DNA from 3 places in the Exiguobacterium sp. PHA03 genome. Region 3 is predicted to be linked to each of the others. Evidence: riboswitches for the same ligand, from Rfam matches in the RefSeq annotation. Region 3 holds a riboswitch; each other region holds the start of a gene.
What was found. A riboswitch is a leader RNA that binds a small molecule or an ion and turns the genes downstream of it on or off. The one in region 3 is predicted to bind S-adenosylmethionine.
Positions count from the first base shown of each region.

Region 1: it holds a riboswitch for S-adenosylmethionine, as region 3 does, so the genes downstream of both, Q7C19_RS10750 (alpha/beta hydrolase) here and metK (methionine adenosyltransferase) in region 3, are expected to answer to the same signal.
Region 2: it holds a riboswitch for S-adenosylmethionine, as region 3 does, so the genes downstream of both, Q7C19_RS13010 (LLM class flavin-dependent oxidoreductase) here and metK (methionine adenosyltransferase) in region 3, are expected to answer to the same signal.

Region 1 is NZ_JAUTYQ010000001.1:2,068,261-2,073,976, reverse strand. It holds gene rho (transcription termination factor Rho) at 1-638, shown strand, start outside; gene Q7C19_RS10765 (type B 50S ribosomal protein L31) at 730-975, shown strand; gene Q7C19_RS10760 (DedA family protein) at 1,011-1,661, opposite strand; gene Q7C19_RS10755 (thymidine kinase) at 1,845-2,459, shown strand; gene Q7C19_RS10750 (alpha/beta hydrolase) at 2,543-3,301, opposite strand; SAM riboswitch class I at 3,369-3,470, opposite strand; SAM riboswitch class I at 3,720-3,823, shown strand; gene Q7C19_RS10745 (methionine ABC transporter ATP-binding protein) at 3,910-4,938, shown strand; gene Q7C19_RS10740 (methionine ABC transporter permease) at 4,928-5,578, shown strand; gene Q7C19_RS10735 (MetQ/NlpA family ABC transporter substrate-binding protein) at 5,598-5,716, shown strand, end outside.
Region 2 is NZ_JAUTYQ010000003.1:91,689-97,404, reverse strand. It holds gene Q7C19_RS13020 (SRPBCC family protein) at 170-637, opposite strand; gene Q7C19_RS13015 (ATP-grasp domain-containing protein) at 713-1,660, opposite strand; gene Q7C19_RS13010 (LLM class flavin-dependent oxidoreductase) at 1,657-2,715, opposite strand; SAM riboswitch class I at 2,790-2,892, opposite strand; gene Q7C19_RS13005 (DUF975 family protein) at 3,003-3,641, opposite strand; gene Q7C19_RS13000 (DUF817 domain-containing protein) at 3,835-4,620, opposite strand; gene Q7C19_RS12995 (YczE/YyaS/YitT family protein) at 4,774-5,439, shown strand; gene Q7C19_RS12990 (MarR family winged helix-turn-helix transcriptional regulator) at 5,594-5,716, shown strand, end outside.
Region 3 is NZ_JAUTYQ010000001.1:1,642,849-1,648,564, reverse strand. It holds gene Q7C19_RS08665 (EAL and HDOD domain-containing protein) at 1-653, shown strand, start outside; gene pckA (phosphoenolpyruvate carboxykinase (ATP)) at 680-2,248, opposite strand; SAM riboswitch class I at 2,483-2,609, shown strand; gene metK (methionine adenosyltransferase) at 2,738-3,946, shown strand; gene Q7C19_RS08650 (GNAT family N-acetyltransferase) at 4,084-4,572, shown strand; gene Q7C19_RS08645 (serine aminopeptidase domain-containing protein) at 4,651-5,355, shown strand; gene mnmM (tRNA 5-(aminomethyl)-2-thiouridylate-methyltransferase MnmM) at 5,406-5,716, opposite strand, start outside.

The DNA.
Region 1 (5,716 bases), 430 kb from region 3:
GTTCAACGTTCGACGAAACACCGGACAACCATGTGCGGATTTCTGAACTTGTCCTTGAACGGGCGATGCGACTTGTCGAACATAAAAAAGATGTCGTCATCTTGATGGATTCGATCACGCGTTTGACTCGTGCGTATAACTTAACAGTGCCGCAAAGCGGACGGACGCTTTCAGGGGGGATTGACCCAGCAGCGTTCCACAAACCAAAACGGTTCTTTGGTGCGGCGCGAAACATCGAACATGGTGGCAGTTTGACAATTCTTGCGACGGCACTCGTCGAGACGGGATCCCGCATGGATGACGTCATCTATGAGGAATTCAAAGGAACAGGAAACATGGAGCTACATCTCGATCGTAAGCTGTCGGAACGCCGAATCTTCCCGGCAATCGACATTCGCAAATCAGGTACGCGGAAGGAAGAACTCTTGCTTCCGAAAGAGCAACTCGATGCGCTCTGGACGATTCGTCGGACGATGAACGAGTCGAACGAGTTCGTCGATACGTTCCTGCGTAAGATTCGCGACACGAAAAATAATGAAGAATTTTTTGCTGAACTTGAGAAAGAAAAGAAGAAGACGGTCCGACGTGCACCTGCTAAACCGCGTACCGTCAAGAAGGAAGCAACGACGGAAAAATAACTATTGCGACGCGTAAAAAAATCGTTTAGTATAGGAAGGTAACTTACTCTGGCTCAGCAAATGGACCAGGGCGGAAGGAGAGAAATCAACCATGAAACAAGGAATTCACCCTAACTACAACAAAGTAGTATTTATGGATTCAACGACTGAGTACAAATTCTTAAGCGGTTCTACTCGTTCTTCGAACGAAACGATCACTTGGGAAGATGGTAACGAGTACCCACTCATCCGTGTGGATGTGTCTTCAGACTCGCACCCATTCTACACAGGTCGTCAAAAGTTCAACGCGGCAGATGGTCGTGTCGATCGCTTCAACAAAAAATACGGCCGCAAGTAATTACTTGCCGGTTCTTAAAAAACAGCCTGCCTCCATTACGGAAGCAGGCTGTTTTTGTATAGGCTGAATTGCGAACGGTACGTAAGGTACGTCTTTAAGACGAACGAGAAAGCAATCCCGCCGACGATCCCGATCAAGTACGGCATAGCATCTGGATGTGCCAAGATGTAGTCGACGACTTTATGGAACGAGATATGACGACCAACAAAGTAGCCGGCGCCCAAGAACACACTGACCCAAATCAAAGCACCTGTATACGCGTAACTCGCAAAAATGCGAAACGGCATTTTTGAAACACCTGCAAAAAAGGCAGAGAGTTGGCGAAGACCAGGTATGTAGTAACCGATGATCAAGACCGATTTGCCGTAACGACGAAATCCGGCTTCAGCGGAGAGAATGTGTTTTTCTGAGATGCGCATCTTTGGTCCGACGCGATGCAACAGGGGCATGCCGAGTTTTAAGCCCAGCACGTAGCTAATCGTCATTCCGATGCAACTGCCAGCGTAAGCGGCAAGAATCGTACCGAACAGCGGTAGATTGCCTTGATGCATCCAAAAACCGGACAGGACGAGCAAGGTCTCATCAGGAACCGGCAATCCCACGATACCACCTGCGAGAAGGACGGAAAGACCAAGGGCGCCATATTGGTGCAGAATGTCATGTAAGAGATGATGAATCGGGGACACCTTCTTTCGCGAGAATCTTCTTCTTTAGTGTACAGGAAATGGATGAAGGTTGGAATGAAAGGACAAAAATTCTAGGTAAAGAAAAAATGAATTTTGATTTCCGGAAGTCAACCCTTTTTCTCAATACCGTTTCGAGCTATACTCGTTAAAGTGACTATTTTTAGAGGACGGTGTCGGACGATGATGCATGTAATAAATCAGTACGGCTGGATCGAAGTAATTTGTGGCAGTATGTTTTCCGGGAAATCGGAAGAGTTGATTCGTCGTGTCAGACGGGCACAGTACGGCAAACTGCCCGTTCAAGTATTCAAGCCGGCAATCGATGACCGGTACCATGAAGAGCATGTCGTCTCTCACATCGGAAATTCCGTCGTGGCGATTCCAATGGCGACGAGTCGTGATCTCTATGCAGCAGTAGCGGAAGAAACACAAATTGTCGGAATTGATGAAGTTCAATTCTTTGATGATGAGATCGTTCAAGTCATCGAAGCACTTGCGCAAGACGGAAAACGCGTCATTTGTGCAGGACTCGATCAGGATTTCCGGGCAGAGCCATTTGGCAAGATGCCGGAATTACTGGCGCGCGCAGAATTTGTGACGAAACTTCAGGCGATCTGTCTCTCATGTGGCGATCCGGCTTCCCGGACACAACGTTTGATTGATGGAAAACCAGCGAACTATGATGATCCGATCATTTTAGTCGGCGCTTCAGAATCGTATGAGCCACGGTGCCGCCACTGCCATGAAGTGCCAGGAAAGCCGAAGCCGCTCCAAACGATGCAGCACCAAAAAGGATAAACAAAAAAGACGAACCGATGATGGTCGTCCTTTGATGTAACAGCTGTTCGCTTCTAAGTGAAGACGAATAGCTGTTTTTTTTATTATCCCGTTTCCTGTGAGACACGGCTCGAGCGTTCGATGAAACGAATCGTCTCACGCACGATCAAATCCTGATCATGATCGAGGGTCGCGACGTGGTACGAGTTGAGGAGACAGTAGATTCGTTTATCATTCGTCCCGATATGCTGATGCAGGTAATCCGAGCTCGACGGCGGAACGACGTGATCGGTTGCCGAGTAAAGAATCAATGTCGGTAGAAGGATCGATCCAAGGCGTCCTTTCGTCTCATCCATCAAGCGGACGAGTTCGAATGCACAACGACTCGGAACGAGGTCATAGATGATTTCGAAAGCAGACCGTTTGATATCCGGTGCCCCTTCTGGTAAGTACTGTGGACCATCTTCAAACGACAATGCTTCATAAGACGGAACGGAGAGAGCGGCATTGATCGTAATGATGCCTGAAAATGGAATCCCGTCAGCGGCGAGCGATAGTGCGAGCGTCGCGCCCATCGATTGACCGATGACGAAGACTTGATCGCATGTTTCTTGTAAACGTGCATAGCCGTCTTGCAGGCTCTGCTTCCAACATCGAGCAGTCGATTGTTCGAACTCACGGACGTTCGTCCCGTGACCACGCAAACGTGGAGCATAGACAGTGAATCCTTTAGCAGCAAATGCCTCACCGACGTCCCGAACACTTTGCGGGGTCGCATTAAAACCATGACAGATTAAAATGCCGATCGGTCCACCTTGAAGATAAAATGCTTCAGCACCAGTCAATACAGGATAGTTCATCATTACTATTTTTCCTCCATTCGTGAAAAAAACTCGTCAACGTCACTGCTTGGACGCCCACGAGTTTTTCACCGTATCATCCAAAGCCGCGCTTTGCTGGTCGGAGCACCTTACAGATTGCAGGTTGCCGTGAAGTCATAGAGCCAGGTCTCTCGTTCACTCTTGATAAATATCATATTGGAATTGTCGGATTAATCATTGAAACGATGGTAGCACGACCGAAAATGCCTTGTCAAATCGTTCTGGACGAATCGTGATTTGTTCTTTCAGCTAACTCATAACTTATGACTCAATCGATATGCGCCAAATGGATTATTTTTGCAAAGTTGGTTGACTTTTAAAGGTTCGACCCGTAATGTAAAAATTAGTTTTACGACATAAGCAACAACGCAACAACACACATACGAATTTCATACCGCAATACTTATCCAGAGAGGTGGAGGGACTGGCCCTACGAAACCTCGGCAACAGACTCATTATGAGCACTGTGCCAATTCCATCAGACAGATGTCTGAGAGATGAGTGGAGTGGATTCTGCCACTGTGCGGATCCAGGTCTCTTCTTGTTTCTCAAGAAGGGACCTTTTTTGTTGAATGAAGGGGGAAAACGGAATGATTGCATTTCATCAAGTCAAAAAAACGTACGTCACGAAGGATCAGACGATCGCAGCACTCGACGGTGTCGACCTGACGATCGAGAAAGGCGAAATCTTCGGTGTCATCGGCTTTAGCGGTGCCGGGAAAAGTTCATTGCTCCGCTGCGTCAACCTGTTAGAACGACCGACGTCAGGAACAGTGACGGTCGACGGGGAAGATTTAACACAACTATCACCAAAAAAATTACGCCAAGCGAAACAGCGGATCGGGATGATCTTTCAACACTTCAATCTATTGAATGCAAACACGGTCTTTACGAACGTTGCGAAACCACTCGTTCTCGCAGGTGTCAAGAAAGACGAGATTCGTCGCCGGGTGACGGAATTACTCGAATTCGTCGATCTTGCGGACAAGGCGGATCATTACCCGGATCAATTATCCGGCGGACAAAAGCAACGTGTCGGCATCGCCCGGGCACTAGCGACGCAACCATCCGTGCTCTTATGTGACGAAGCGACGTCAGCACTCGATCCTCAGACGACACATCATATTCTCCAGTTATTAAAACGCATCAATGCGGAATACGGGATCACCATTCTCTTGATCACCCATGAGATGGGCGTCATCCGGGAGATTTGTGACCGGGTCGCCGTCATCGAAGCCGGGAAGCTGATCGAGTCAGGAACAGTCTTTGATGTCTTTTCGAATCCGCAGACCGAGACAGCGAAAAACTTCGTCCGCTCCGTCATGCATGATGAAATTCCGGCATCAATTCGTCAGTTGATCGAGTCACGGAATGCGCATCCGATCTATAAGATTCATTTTCTCGGACATCACACCGGGCAACCACTCTTGTCGCAAGTCGCAAAACGCTTCGACGTCGATGTCAACATCCTGCACGGTAGCATCACGGAGTTACAGGAAACACCGTTCGGTACATTACTTGTTGAACTGATCGGTGAAACAATCGAAGTAAAACGGGCCTTACAGTACATCGATCAGGCACAGGTGACCGTCGAGGAGGTGCTTGCTGATGCTAGTTAACTACAGTGATATCTGGACAGCATTTTTGCAGACGATGACGATGGTGTCAGTGTCGTTATTATTTTCGACTCTGATCGGTTTACCACTCGGCATCCTGCTCGTCGTCACCCGGAAAGGGGCATTGCTCGAAAACGTCCCGCTGTTCACATTCTTCAACAGTATCGTCAATATCTTCCGTTCAATTCCGTTCATCATCTTACTTGTTGCGATCATCCCGTTGACACGGTTGATCGTCCAGACGTCGATCGGAACCGAAGCCGCCATCGTTCCACTCGTCTTTTACGCCGCCCCGTATATGGCACGGCTGATCGAGAGTTCCTTACTTGAAGTCGACAAAGGCGTCCTTGAGGCAGCAGAAGCGATGGGCGCGACACCGTTTCAAACGATTTTCCGCTTCCTTCTGCCGGAAGCACTCGGTTCACTAATCCTTAATTTAACGATTGCAACAGTCGGCTTGATCGGGGCGTCGGCGATGGCAGGCGCCATCGGTGGTGGCGGACTGGGTGACTTAGCAATTACGTACGGTTATCAACGGTTCGACACGAAAGTCATGATCATCACGGTCGGGATTCTCGTTATCTTAGTCCAAGGCTTACAGACGACAGGCAACATCGTCGCACGAAAAATCAGAAGACATTAATCAAGGGAGCGATTCAGCCATGAAAAAAGCAGTAGCGATTGGAGCAACATTAACGACGATTTTATTTGCCGGGTGCTCAGCATCAGGAGAAGAAGAAAAGACGATCAAGCTCGGGGTCAGTGGTTCAGACACTCAAGT
Region 2 (5,716 bases), on a different contig from region 3:
TAGTCGGTAACTAAGCTTTTTGATAATCCAAAATCGCTCGATCCAGCGATAGAAAACGAGAACGTTATCAAGGTGTCGACTGCCTATCCGTTTTACCGAGTGGTCACAAATCGTATACGAATCGATAAGATATGAAAAAACGGATTCTCAGGCGCGGGAATCCGTTTTTTCATGCATTGTTCTTCTTTTGTTTCGCTGCCTCTTCTTCGACACGTTGCAACAAGGCCTGAACAATTTTCTCGTTTTCTCGTTCGCCACCGAGTGACAAGAGACTTTTCCCAACGAAGTTTGCCCCTTCATTTTTTCCTGTATAAATCAACAGACAACGAGCGTGTCCAAGTGGTTTGAGCGTAAACGTCATCTCAATCTTAAATATTTTAGCTAACGTGAATCCAATCGTATTTTGTTTAAAGTCCGGCTCATTCGTATAGGCTAAATCGGTCACGATGTAGGTTTCGAGTCGGTTGCCCTGCATGTACGTTTGACGATACGTCGAACCGACGACACCCGGTTTTCGTTCAATCACCTCATGCTGGACGACGTTCGGAATCAGACGTTGCAGCCGCGTGTGATCAAACAAGTGCCATGCTTCCTCAATCGGGATATCGAGCTGTCGTTCTTCTCTCCACGTAATCATAGATCCGCCCCCTTTCTATACAAATACCCTGTCATCCGGTCTTGTAACGTCCGGTGACAGGGCGGGAGCAGATTCTTATTTTACTGTGCTTGTTTCAAGAGCAGCTCCGAGGAACTTCGCCAGTTCAAGCATGCCGTAGCGTCCTGCAGCAGCTTCGGCATCGGAATTATAGTTCGTATTCGTATTGACATCATACGTATAGATCGTACCTGACGCATCCTTAATGAACTCGATACCTGCGACCGCGATCTGGTTCGCTTGGAGGAACGCTTCGTACTTTTCAATGATTGGATCATCGAAGCCTTCAACGATTTGGAACTTCATCGGTGTTTGCGGCGCTTCTTCACCAACTGGGCAAAACAAGTCATCAATCACACACGCATCAGCTGGGCAAAGTTCGAATCCTTCCGACGTATCGACTCGGACCGCATAGACGAATTTTCCACCCACGAACTCACACCGCGTGATGTACGGTTCTGGTGCTTGGATGTACTCTTGAATCAACGTGATGCCATCGACTGGTTCGTCGAATGTCGAACCATCGAGATAAGCTTCAAGTGCTTCAATCGAATGGAATAACTGGACGCCGAGACCTTTCCCGGCACGGTTATGTTTCGTGATGAATGACGAAACACCGATTTCTTTTGCTGCTTGTACGATTTGATCACGTCCGACAGCAGCTGTTGTCTTTGGTACACGAATCCCAGCCTTACGCAATGCCGTGTATTGATTGACTTTGCTGACTTCAAGACGGAGCGCACGCGTTCCGTTAAAGACAGTCCGGTCATGCTCTTCTAACCAAGCGAGGACCCCTTCCGTCAACTCTGGCGCATAACGATGCCCCCGCGTATGCGAAGACGCACTCATACGACTGTAAAAGACACCTTCTGGCGGCAGTTCATCTAACGGTACGATTCCTTCATTCAAGTGCCACTGCTCGTACGGCAACTTGAGTTCGTCGAGACGTTTGATGAGATGATCCGTCCATTCTTGGTTTTCGTGGAGAATATGAATTTTTGTCATGATTGTTGACCTACCTTTCGTTTCGCTTCGACCAGTGGCATTACGTCACGGGCAAAGCGTTCCATTTCTTCGAGTTGTGGTGAGAATTGTAACAAGAGCAACGTGACACCAACGGCTTCGAACGCTAGAATCCGTTCGGCAATCTGTTCTGGTGTTCCGATCAAGTTCGGTCGCAGACCACGGTTCGAGACGGAATAATCATTTCGCTCGACCTGTTGTTCGAGTTGCGATTTACTGATGAAATCTTGATAACCGGCATAACCGGCGCTGTCTTCCTTGACGTCCGTGATGCGTTGCCACTCAAGAAGCGCTTCTTCTTCCGTATCCCGGCAAATGATGTAGGCAGCAAGACCGAAGCTCTCAAGCGGTGCGTGTCCCGTCGCTTCCCGGCGTATTTTCATGTCATTGATTTTATGAGCTACTTCTTCAACAGTGCCTCCATGCATGACGTAGGCATCACAATGTTCGACGATCGTCCGTTTTCCGGCTTCACTCTCTCCACCAGCGTAGAGCTTAATTCCCGGACGCTGGACGGGTTTCGGATGGAGTTCTGCCTGTTCGATCGTATAGTGATTGCCGGAGAAGCTGTACGGTGACGCATCTGCCCATAGTCCTTTCATGACCGTGACGAACTCTTCCGTTCGGGCATAGCGTTCATCGTGTGCAGTAAAAATACCGTTGTATTGTTTTGCTTCTTCTGCCCACCAGGCCGAGACGACATTGAGCGTAAATCGTCCTCCACTCAACTGATCGATGTTTGCCGCCATCTTCGCCGTCGTCGCCGGATTATGGAACCCGGGACGAACCGCTGTCATGATTTCAAGACGTTCTGTTGTTGCAGCAATCGCCGCTGCCGTTGTCCATGCCTCAAGACTCGGTTCCTTGATGCCTTTGATATCGTTCAAGTTCAATTCCGCAATTAACGTCGTCGAGAAGCCGATGCGTTCAGCTGTTTGTGCGACTTGTTTCGCATAATCGAATGTCGCTGGCATCTGTTCATCCTCGACGTTACGTAACCATCCCCCAAAAATCGGTAACCAAAAACCATACTCCACTCCATCGTCCCCCTTATCATAAAAAAACGCTCTTTTCGAAGTTCGAAAAGAGCGACGGTATCTTGTCCTGTCCGCTCTTATCTTCAGAAGGTATTCCTTCCTGGAAGTAGCACCTTCCGCCATAGCGGGGTTGCTGAAGTGTCTTCGGGCCAGTCCCTCGACTTCTCTAGATAAGATGTGTTGCATTCATCGTACAGAATTCATTGAACTAAAGCAACCATTAAACCGTCTTTTCCTATCGGATTTACCCCTAAAGAAAAATCCCGACGTAGTGTCGGGATTCGGAATTAGTATGGTGCGACGAAATCTGATGTCTGCTCTGGCGCCTGCTCCCCACGAATACGATCGTAGAATTTGGCAAGCGTGACACTGAAGTATGGTCCGACCCATAGGACAGCAAGACCAAGCGTAACGATGACAAGCAACGCCCAACCAATGAATGATAGGAAGAGTAAAAATGCTTCCATTTTATGACCATCCATGAGTTGACGTGAACGCGTGATTGCCTCGAGAATACCGATTGACGGCTCATCCCGAAGGATGTAGTACGTCAACAAGTAAGAGAATGACTTGATGATACCAGGGATGATTAAGAGTAACGTCCAGAGCGCGATAAAGATGAATTGAACAATGGCCAGCCCCACCACTTTCAGGAACATACCATATGGCTCAAACAAATCCGTCACTTTCGTTTCTTCGCCACGAGCAATCGACATGGCAATCCATGTCCAACCGACTCCTACTGGAATCAATAAAATCGACACCAATGATACAACGAGATCTATACTACTAGACGGCTCATCGATATCCGATCCAAATAAATTAGGAACACCCTGAATAATACTAAACAGCAGAAAAGCTAGGACTGCAAATCCCCAACGACCGCTGAGCGACTCCTTCGCTGCTTTCTTTAATTGAGATGACATGAGTAAGGTCCTCCTTGAAAAATAAGTTCTCACCTTACTCTACGGCTTAAAACTTCTAATGTTTCACTCTTTTTTCAATAATTTCCCGTCTCGTTGCTGGTTGAGCCAAGCACGCTCAAGTTGTCGTCCACATGTTAGAACGAGCGTTGAACATCGAAGCGCTTCATCGCAAACGAAATGTCATGTTTTTCGTCTATGTATGCTGATATATCTCCACAGCCGGATCCCGTTGCTTGTATTTCGCGACGATGACGATCAGGACCGTGATGATCACAAGCAGGAACCAAGAAGACAATTTTCCGAGATCAACGACTTCCCATCCTCTTTCCTGATGCGGATAGACCCACCCTTTAAAGAACGTCACGATATTCTCAGCGATCCAAATAAAGAACGCGATCAGTAAAAAAGACAGGACGAGCGGCATCCGGTAGATCGTCTGCTCGATCGTAAAATGAACCCATGACTTATAGAAGACAAGGACGACGAGGACCATCAATAGCCAGCGTGCATCGAAGATCCAGTGGTGGGTGAAGAAGTTGAGATAGACGAGACTGCCTACGCTGATCGCAAGCCAAGGTGGTGGGAATGCTGTGAAGCGTAAATGAAATCTTCGGAACGCTTGACAGACATAACTTGCGACACTTGCATACATGAATCCTGCATACAAGGGAACACCAGCCACTTTCGTTAGAGCCTGTTCCGGATAACTCCAAGACCCAACGTTCACTTTGAACAGTTCAAGTGCTAGACCAATCACGTGAAAGAGTAAGATCAGTTTGAACTCTTCCAGCGTTTCATAACGCGTGACAAGTAAGACGATTTGGACGAGAAGACACCATAGCAACAGGAGATCGTATCGAGCGATCGGTTCAGCAGGAAGATAACGTGAAAGAGCAAGCGCTGCGAAAATCATGACGGGAAAGACGCAACAGACGGCTTCTATGTATGTAAAACGAATCAGGTGTCGGATCGCTTTCATCCTGTCATCTCCTTTTTTCTTCAGTATACGTTTCTCTTTCGACCTTCCCCTCCTTCTTAAGATGGAAAAAACGGAAAATTTCGTCTTTCTTCTTCTACTTTCCTCATGATACAGTTAACGAATCAATTATTTTTAAGAAATGAGGTGTTAGACATGACGCGTCATCGTGCTTCCTGGTTATTACGCGCTACGTTAAAGTGGGGACTCTTCCTACTCGGTTTATTTTTACTCGCTCTCGGCTCATCGATGATGATCACTGCTGAACTCGGTGTCTCGACGTGGGATGTATTGCATCTTGGTCTCCAAAAGAAAACACCACTGTCCGTCGGAACGATTATTTTGCTCGTTGGTCTATTACTCGTGTTCGTTAAGTACACATTAGACCGCGTCACACCACAAATTGGAACACTCGTCAACGCGATTTTCGTCGGTGTCTTCATGAATCTTGTCCTTAATTCTCATCTCTTACCCTCTTTTGAGTCGATCTGGTTGAATACGATCTGGTTGATTTTCGGCATCTTCATCATCGGCATGGGGGCAGGTCTTTATGTTGCTGTCGGATATGGAGCCGGTCCACGCGATGGGTTGACGCTGACACTTGCAGAGCGATTTGGAACGTCGATTCGTCTGATGCGGACGATCATGGAGGTCACGGCATGCGGCATTGGCTGGTTGCTCGGTGGTCCTGTTTTCTTCGGTACAATCCTCTCGATTTTCTTAATCGGACCATTCCTACAATTTTGGTTGTTCTATTTCCGTCGGATCATTGCAGCGATCGATGCAAAAGGAATTCCAGCGTCTAAACGCCAAATTAGCTAAGTCGCCTGACTCGATATCATTCCGCGTGAATGATATCTCTTTTTATGTTAAAAGCAAATAAGTTGCGTCATCAAATTAAACACGTTATATTCGTTTACATATCAATCTTTGATACGTCAAAGGTTTCTTCGAACGAAGGGAAGGATGTGATGGATTGAGTATCTCCTGCACTGAAAAAGGACGATTGATCTATGCACTCGTTTCTGTCAATAAGACGATTGCTCAAAAATTCGATCTCTGTACGGATGGTTTTAGTCAGACTCGAATGGATCTACTC
Region 3 (5,716 bases):
TTCCACCACAATTGCCGGTGTTGTTAAAGATGCTGAAGTGGCTTGATACGGATGAGAAGTACGATGAAGTCATTGATGAAATCGAAGCCAATCCGTATATCAGCATCCAGGTATTACAACTAATCAATTCTCCGGGAGTGGGATTACGCAATACAGTTAGTTCCGTTCGTCAAGCGATCTCACTACTTGGCTTCGCTCAACTTAAAAGCTGGATTTCGTTGATTGTATTACGTGAAATGAAGCTCGCAAGTCCTTATGAATGGTCGAATGAGTTGCTGCGTTCTTCCTTACATTGCGCAAAGCTCTGTGAGTTGTTTGCAACAGAAACAAGGACGCTGCAACAAGAGAGTGCCTATATGATCGGCTTGTTATCGCATATCGATGCGTTATTGTCCGTTGATATTGACGACATCATCGATCAATTGCCAATCGAGGATTCCTTGAAGATTGTCCTCCAAGGAAAAGACCATCCGTTCCGGGATTGTCTAGTGCTTGCGATCAGCGCAGATCGCGGTGATTTCGAACAGTTCGAATTGCTCAGTCAACGGTTAGGTGTATCACTTCCGCGAGCATATGCGTTACTTACGGAAAGTCAGGAGTGGCTTATGCAAAAAGAGATGCATCTTCAAGAAGAGACAGATGCCATTCTATAAAAAAAAGAGCCCTGAGGCTCTTTTTTTTATAGACATGGACCTGCTGACTTGATCGCATCCGTCGCACTTTCGAAACGAAGGAAATTATGTTGGAATTTCTCAGCAAGCGAACGCGCTTGTGTGTTGTATTCGTCAGGATTTGACCAGACGCGTACCGGATTGAGTAATTCACTTGGAACACCAGGAACTTCAAGTGGCATATGAAGTCCGAAGATTGGGTGCTCTTCTGTTGGAATCGCTGCAAGTGTTCCGTTGACGGCAGCGTTGACCATCGTCCGTGTATACGATAGCTTCATTCGACTACCTGTCCCGTAAGCACCGCCTGTCCAGCCTGTGTTGACGAGATAAACGGTCACACCGTGACGATCAATCAGTTCTCCGAGCATCGTCGCATACTTTTCAGGTATCAGTGGAAGAAATGGTGAACCGAAGCATGTCGAGAACGTTGCTTCCGGTTCCGTGATACCACGCTCTGTTCCAGCAAGTTTTGATGTATAACCTGATAGGAAATGATACATTGCTTGTTCTTTCGTCAATTTACTGATCGGAGGCAAGACGCCATACGCATCAGCCGTCAAGAAGACAATCGTCTTCGGATGACCAGCCCGTGATGGAACAGCGATGTTATCGATCGCTGTGATCGGATAAGCAGCACGTGTATTTTCTGTCAACGATGTGTCATCGTAATCAGGATGACGAGATTCATCGAGCATGACGTTTTCAAGGACAGTTCCGAAACGGATCGCATCAAAAATTTGCGGTTCTTTTTCGCGTGACAGATTGACCGTCTTCGCATAACATCCACCTTCAATGTTGAAGACGCCGTCATGCGACCAACCATGCTCATCGTCACCGATCAATTGACGGCTATCGTCTGCTGACAGGGTGGTCTTACCAGTACCGGATAGACCGAAGAACAAGGCGACGTCGCCTTCGTGTCCGACGTTTGCTGAACAGTGCATCGAAAGGACATTTTCTTGTGGTAAGAGGTAGTTCATGACGGAAAAAATCGATTTTTTGATTTCGCCCGCATATTCGGTTCCACCGATCAAGACGATCCGGTGTTCAAACGACATGGCGATGAATGTCTCGGAATTCGTTCCGTCAACGGTAGGATCTGCTTTGAAATGTGGCGCGTAGACGACCGTGAACGGTTCGAAGGCAGCCACTTCAGGATACTCGCGTAAAAAGAGTTGTTTGGCAAACAGGTTATGCCAAGCGTATTGTGTGAGCACACGAACCGGAAGGGTGAAGTGCGTATCTGCCCCAGCAGCAGCTTCTGTGTAGTAGAGCTGATCGGCTTCGTTCATGTAACGAAGAACCTTTTGTAACAATTGTTCAAATTTGTCTCCATCCATCGGTTGGTTAACATGACCCCAATCAATGTGAGACTCGCAGGAAGAATCACGGACGATGAACTTATCTTTTGGTGAACGACCTGTAAATTTCCCCGTTTCTACAGATAGTGCGCCGTTCTCAGCAAGGACACCTTCTTCGTTTCGAATCGCATGTTCGACAAGTTCAGCAACAGATAGTTGTTTGAACACATGCTCTTTCTTGAGTAGTTCTTCGATATTCAGGACCGTCATCGGCATCCTGACCCCACCTTTCCCCTACGTTGGTTTTGGCTCACTGCATTTAGTATGACACATTCATTATATATGACATACTAAAGGGAGCGCAATCATTTTCTAGTGCTGATTTCTATTTATCTGGAAACGCTTTCAGCATTAATAGTTTAACATCTCTTTTAAAAAGTTTCGACTAGAATTTGAAACCTTGCTTGACAGAGTAGGTACAACTTTATATCATGTAATTCGTAACGGATACTCTTATTCTGAGCAGGTGGAGGGAACAAGGCCCGAAGAAACCCGGCAACCGTCCTACATTAATTCATATATTAATGAGGGAAAAGGTGCTCTCCTGAAGCGAAGTAAACACTTCGAACGATAAGAGGGTAAAGGAAGAACGCACAACCTTTCCCTGACCATTTTTTGGACTTGGAAAGGTTTTTTTCATTTTACCGTCCCACTCAACTAGGGGAAATGAGTACACCGTCAAATTCTTTTTTGGGAGGGTCATACATGACAAACCTTAATCGCCGACTATTCACGTCGGAGTCAGTCACTGAAGGTCATCCAGATAAAATCTGTGACCAAATTTCGGATTCAATCCTCGATGCGATTCTTGCAGCGGATCCAAATGCACGTGTTGCGGCAGAAACTTCTGTTACAACAGGTCTCGTTCTCGTTGCAGGTGAGATCACGACATCCACTTACGTCGACATTCCAAAAGTCGTTCGTGAAACGATTCGTGAAATCGGCTACACACGCGCGAAATACGGTTTCGATGCGGATACATGTGCTGTATTGACATCGATCGATGAGCAATCAGCAGATATCGCTCTTGGTGTCGACCAAGCGCTTGAAGCACGTGAAGGTAGCATGTCTGATGCAGAAATCGATGCAATCGGTGCAGGAGACCAAGGTCTTATGTTCGGTTACGCAACGAAAGAAACACCAGAACTCATGCCACTTCCAATTTCGCTTTCGCACCGTCTCGCACGCCGTTTGGCAGAAGTGCGTAAAAACGGTCAACTCGACTACCTTCGTCCGGACGGAAAAACACAAGTCACGGTCGAATACAACGAGAACAACGAGCCGGTTCGTGTCGATACGATCGTCATCTCGACACAACATGCGGAAGAAGTTACGCTTGAGCAAATCCAAGCTGATTTGAAAGAACACGTCATCACACCGGTCATCCCGGCTGAATACATCGACGCAGCAACGAAATTCTTCATCAACCCAACTGGTCGTTTCGTCATTGGCGGACCACAAGGAGATGCTGGATTGACTGGTCGTAAGATCATCGTTGATACGTATGGTGGATACGCACGCCACGGCGGTGGAGCATTCTCAGGTAAAGATCCAACAAAAGTCGACCGTTCAGCTGCATACGCAGCACGTTACGTCGCGAAGAACCTCGTTGCTGCAGGTCTTGCAGACAAAGCAGAAGTTCAACTTGCGTACGCAATCGGTGTCGCGCACCCTGTATCAATCGCAGTTGATACATTCGGCACAGGAAAACTTCCTGAAGCACAACTCGTCGAATTGGTTGCTGAAAACTTCGATCTTCGTCCGGCTGGAATCATCAACATGCTTGATCTCCGTCGTCCGATCTATCGTCAAACAGCTGCATACGGTCACTTCGGTCGTACAGATGTTGAGCTTCCATGGGAGCAAACAGATAAAGCAGCAGTTCTTGAAGAACAAGCAAAACGTTTCGCATAATCAAAAAGTCCGGAAATCCTACGTGGGTTTTCGGGCTTTTTTGTTTCCGCGGAACTTTGCAGGAAACGAATGTTTTTTCTAGAAAAGGGTAAAAGTACATGAGTCGATTTGTATGAGTATAAAGGGGGGTTCCGATTATGGAAATACGCGAAGCTATTCCAGCTGATGCAGGACGTATTCATGACATTGCTATCACATCTTGGTTGGATACTTATGAAGAAATCTATTCCGAACGTTCGAAAGCGCATTTCGTGCAGGAGGCGTATCCGCAAGAAGAAGTCGTTCGTGCGATCCGGACGGCGGAAGAAGCACGGGGAGAGTATTTTTATGTCGGAATCATCGACGAGGAAATCGTCGGTTTCATTCATGCTGTTGATGTCGAAGGAACATGGGAGATCATTCGGCTTTACGTCTTGCCGGAATATCAGCAAAACGGAATCGGAAGACGTCTGATTCGTGAACTCGAACGACAAGGAGCCGTCCCACTCGAAGTCTACGTGGAAGCACGTAACTATAAAGCGCGTCAATTCCTGACCTCATTTGGTTTTGAAGAACTTAGTGAGATGACGGAAGAAGTGTTTGGGCAAGCGGAATCAGTCGTTCGTCTTCGCCATGTTGCCTCGTGAAATCCGTCTCGGGACGGTTTCGTTTGCGTTTGAAATAAGGTATCGTGAAAAGGAAGTATGAAGTGAAGAGGTGAGTTTGTGGTTGAACAACCAACAGGAATCATCGTATTAGTCTATCCGTTACAACTGCGTGCCCGTCCGAGTGAAGCTTTGATTCGAGTACTCGAAAGAGAGTATGAAGTGCTACTCGTCGACGCACCACGTCGCATTTCGTTTGAAGAGCACGGTCAACTGTTAAAAGAAGCATTACGCGAAGCAGGAAAACGAAAGCTACCGATTCATATCATCGCCTGTAGCATGGGGGCACTCGTCGTCAATCGTCTGTTGCAAGAATATGAACTACCAGTCGCAAGTCTTGCGTTCGTTTCACCATTGTTTGATTGGCATCCGTCGAAACAACTCGGAGGTGTCAAACAAGTCTTCGCGAGTGCGTTTGATCGTTTCCGTCCCGATGCGCCACTCGGTACGTTGCCGTTTGGTCAAAGTACGGAAGATACCGTTCGCATCGGTGAACTGACGTATGCGCAGTACCGGGAAATCGAAGAAGAGATCGTCGTACATGACGAGGAACGAAAAAAACTGCCTCGTGTAAACTTGGCTTGTTTTTATGCACCAGACGATCAGTTCGCAGACGTTAAACTGACACTCGAAGTATGTCGGAAAATGGGTGGCGATCAGATTTACTTACAACGTCTACACGGTTTCCCGCATTTCAGCTTTGAACGGTTGAATACACGGTTTGCGGAAAAATTATTGTTGTTTTTTAAATTAGTTGAAGAATGAAAAAAGTGATGGTTTCCATAGCGGAAGCCATCACTTCTTTATTTCTACTGTCAGCGCACTTTTTTCTCGATCGCGATGATGAACGGTGGATGATTCTGTTGATTCAAGAAGCGGTACTGAAGAACGGCATAACCTTGCTGATCAAGGGCTGTGACGTAATCTAGGACAGCATCGCGTTCCCGTTTTCCTTCAAGATGACCGTGATAGACGACAAGGACGACAAGACCACCAGGTGCAAGTACCGGGAGGAGAGCGTCGAGTGCTTCAAGCGTCTCTTCACCTGTCGTCGTGATCGATTTATCACTTCCAGGCAAGTATCCGAGATTGAAGACGCCGGTACGAACAGGCCGTCGTTCGTCCG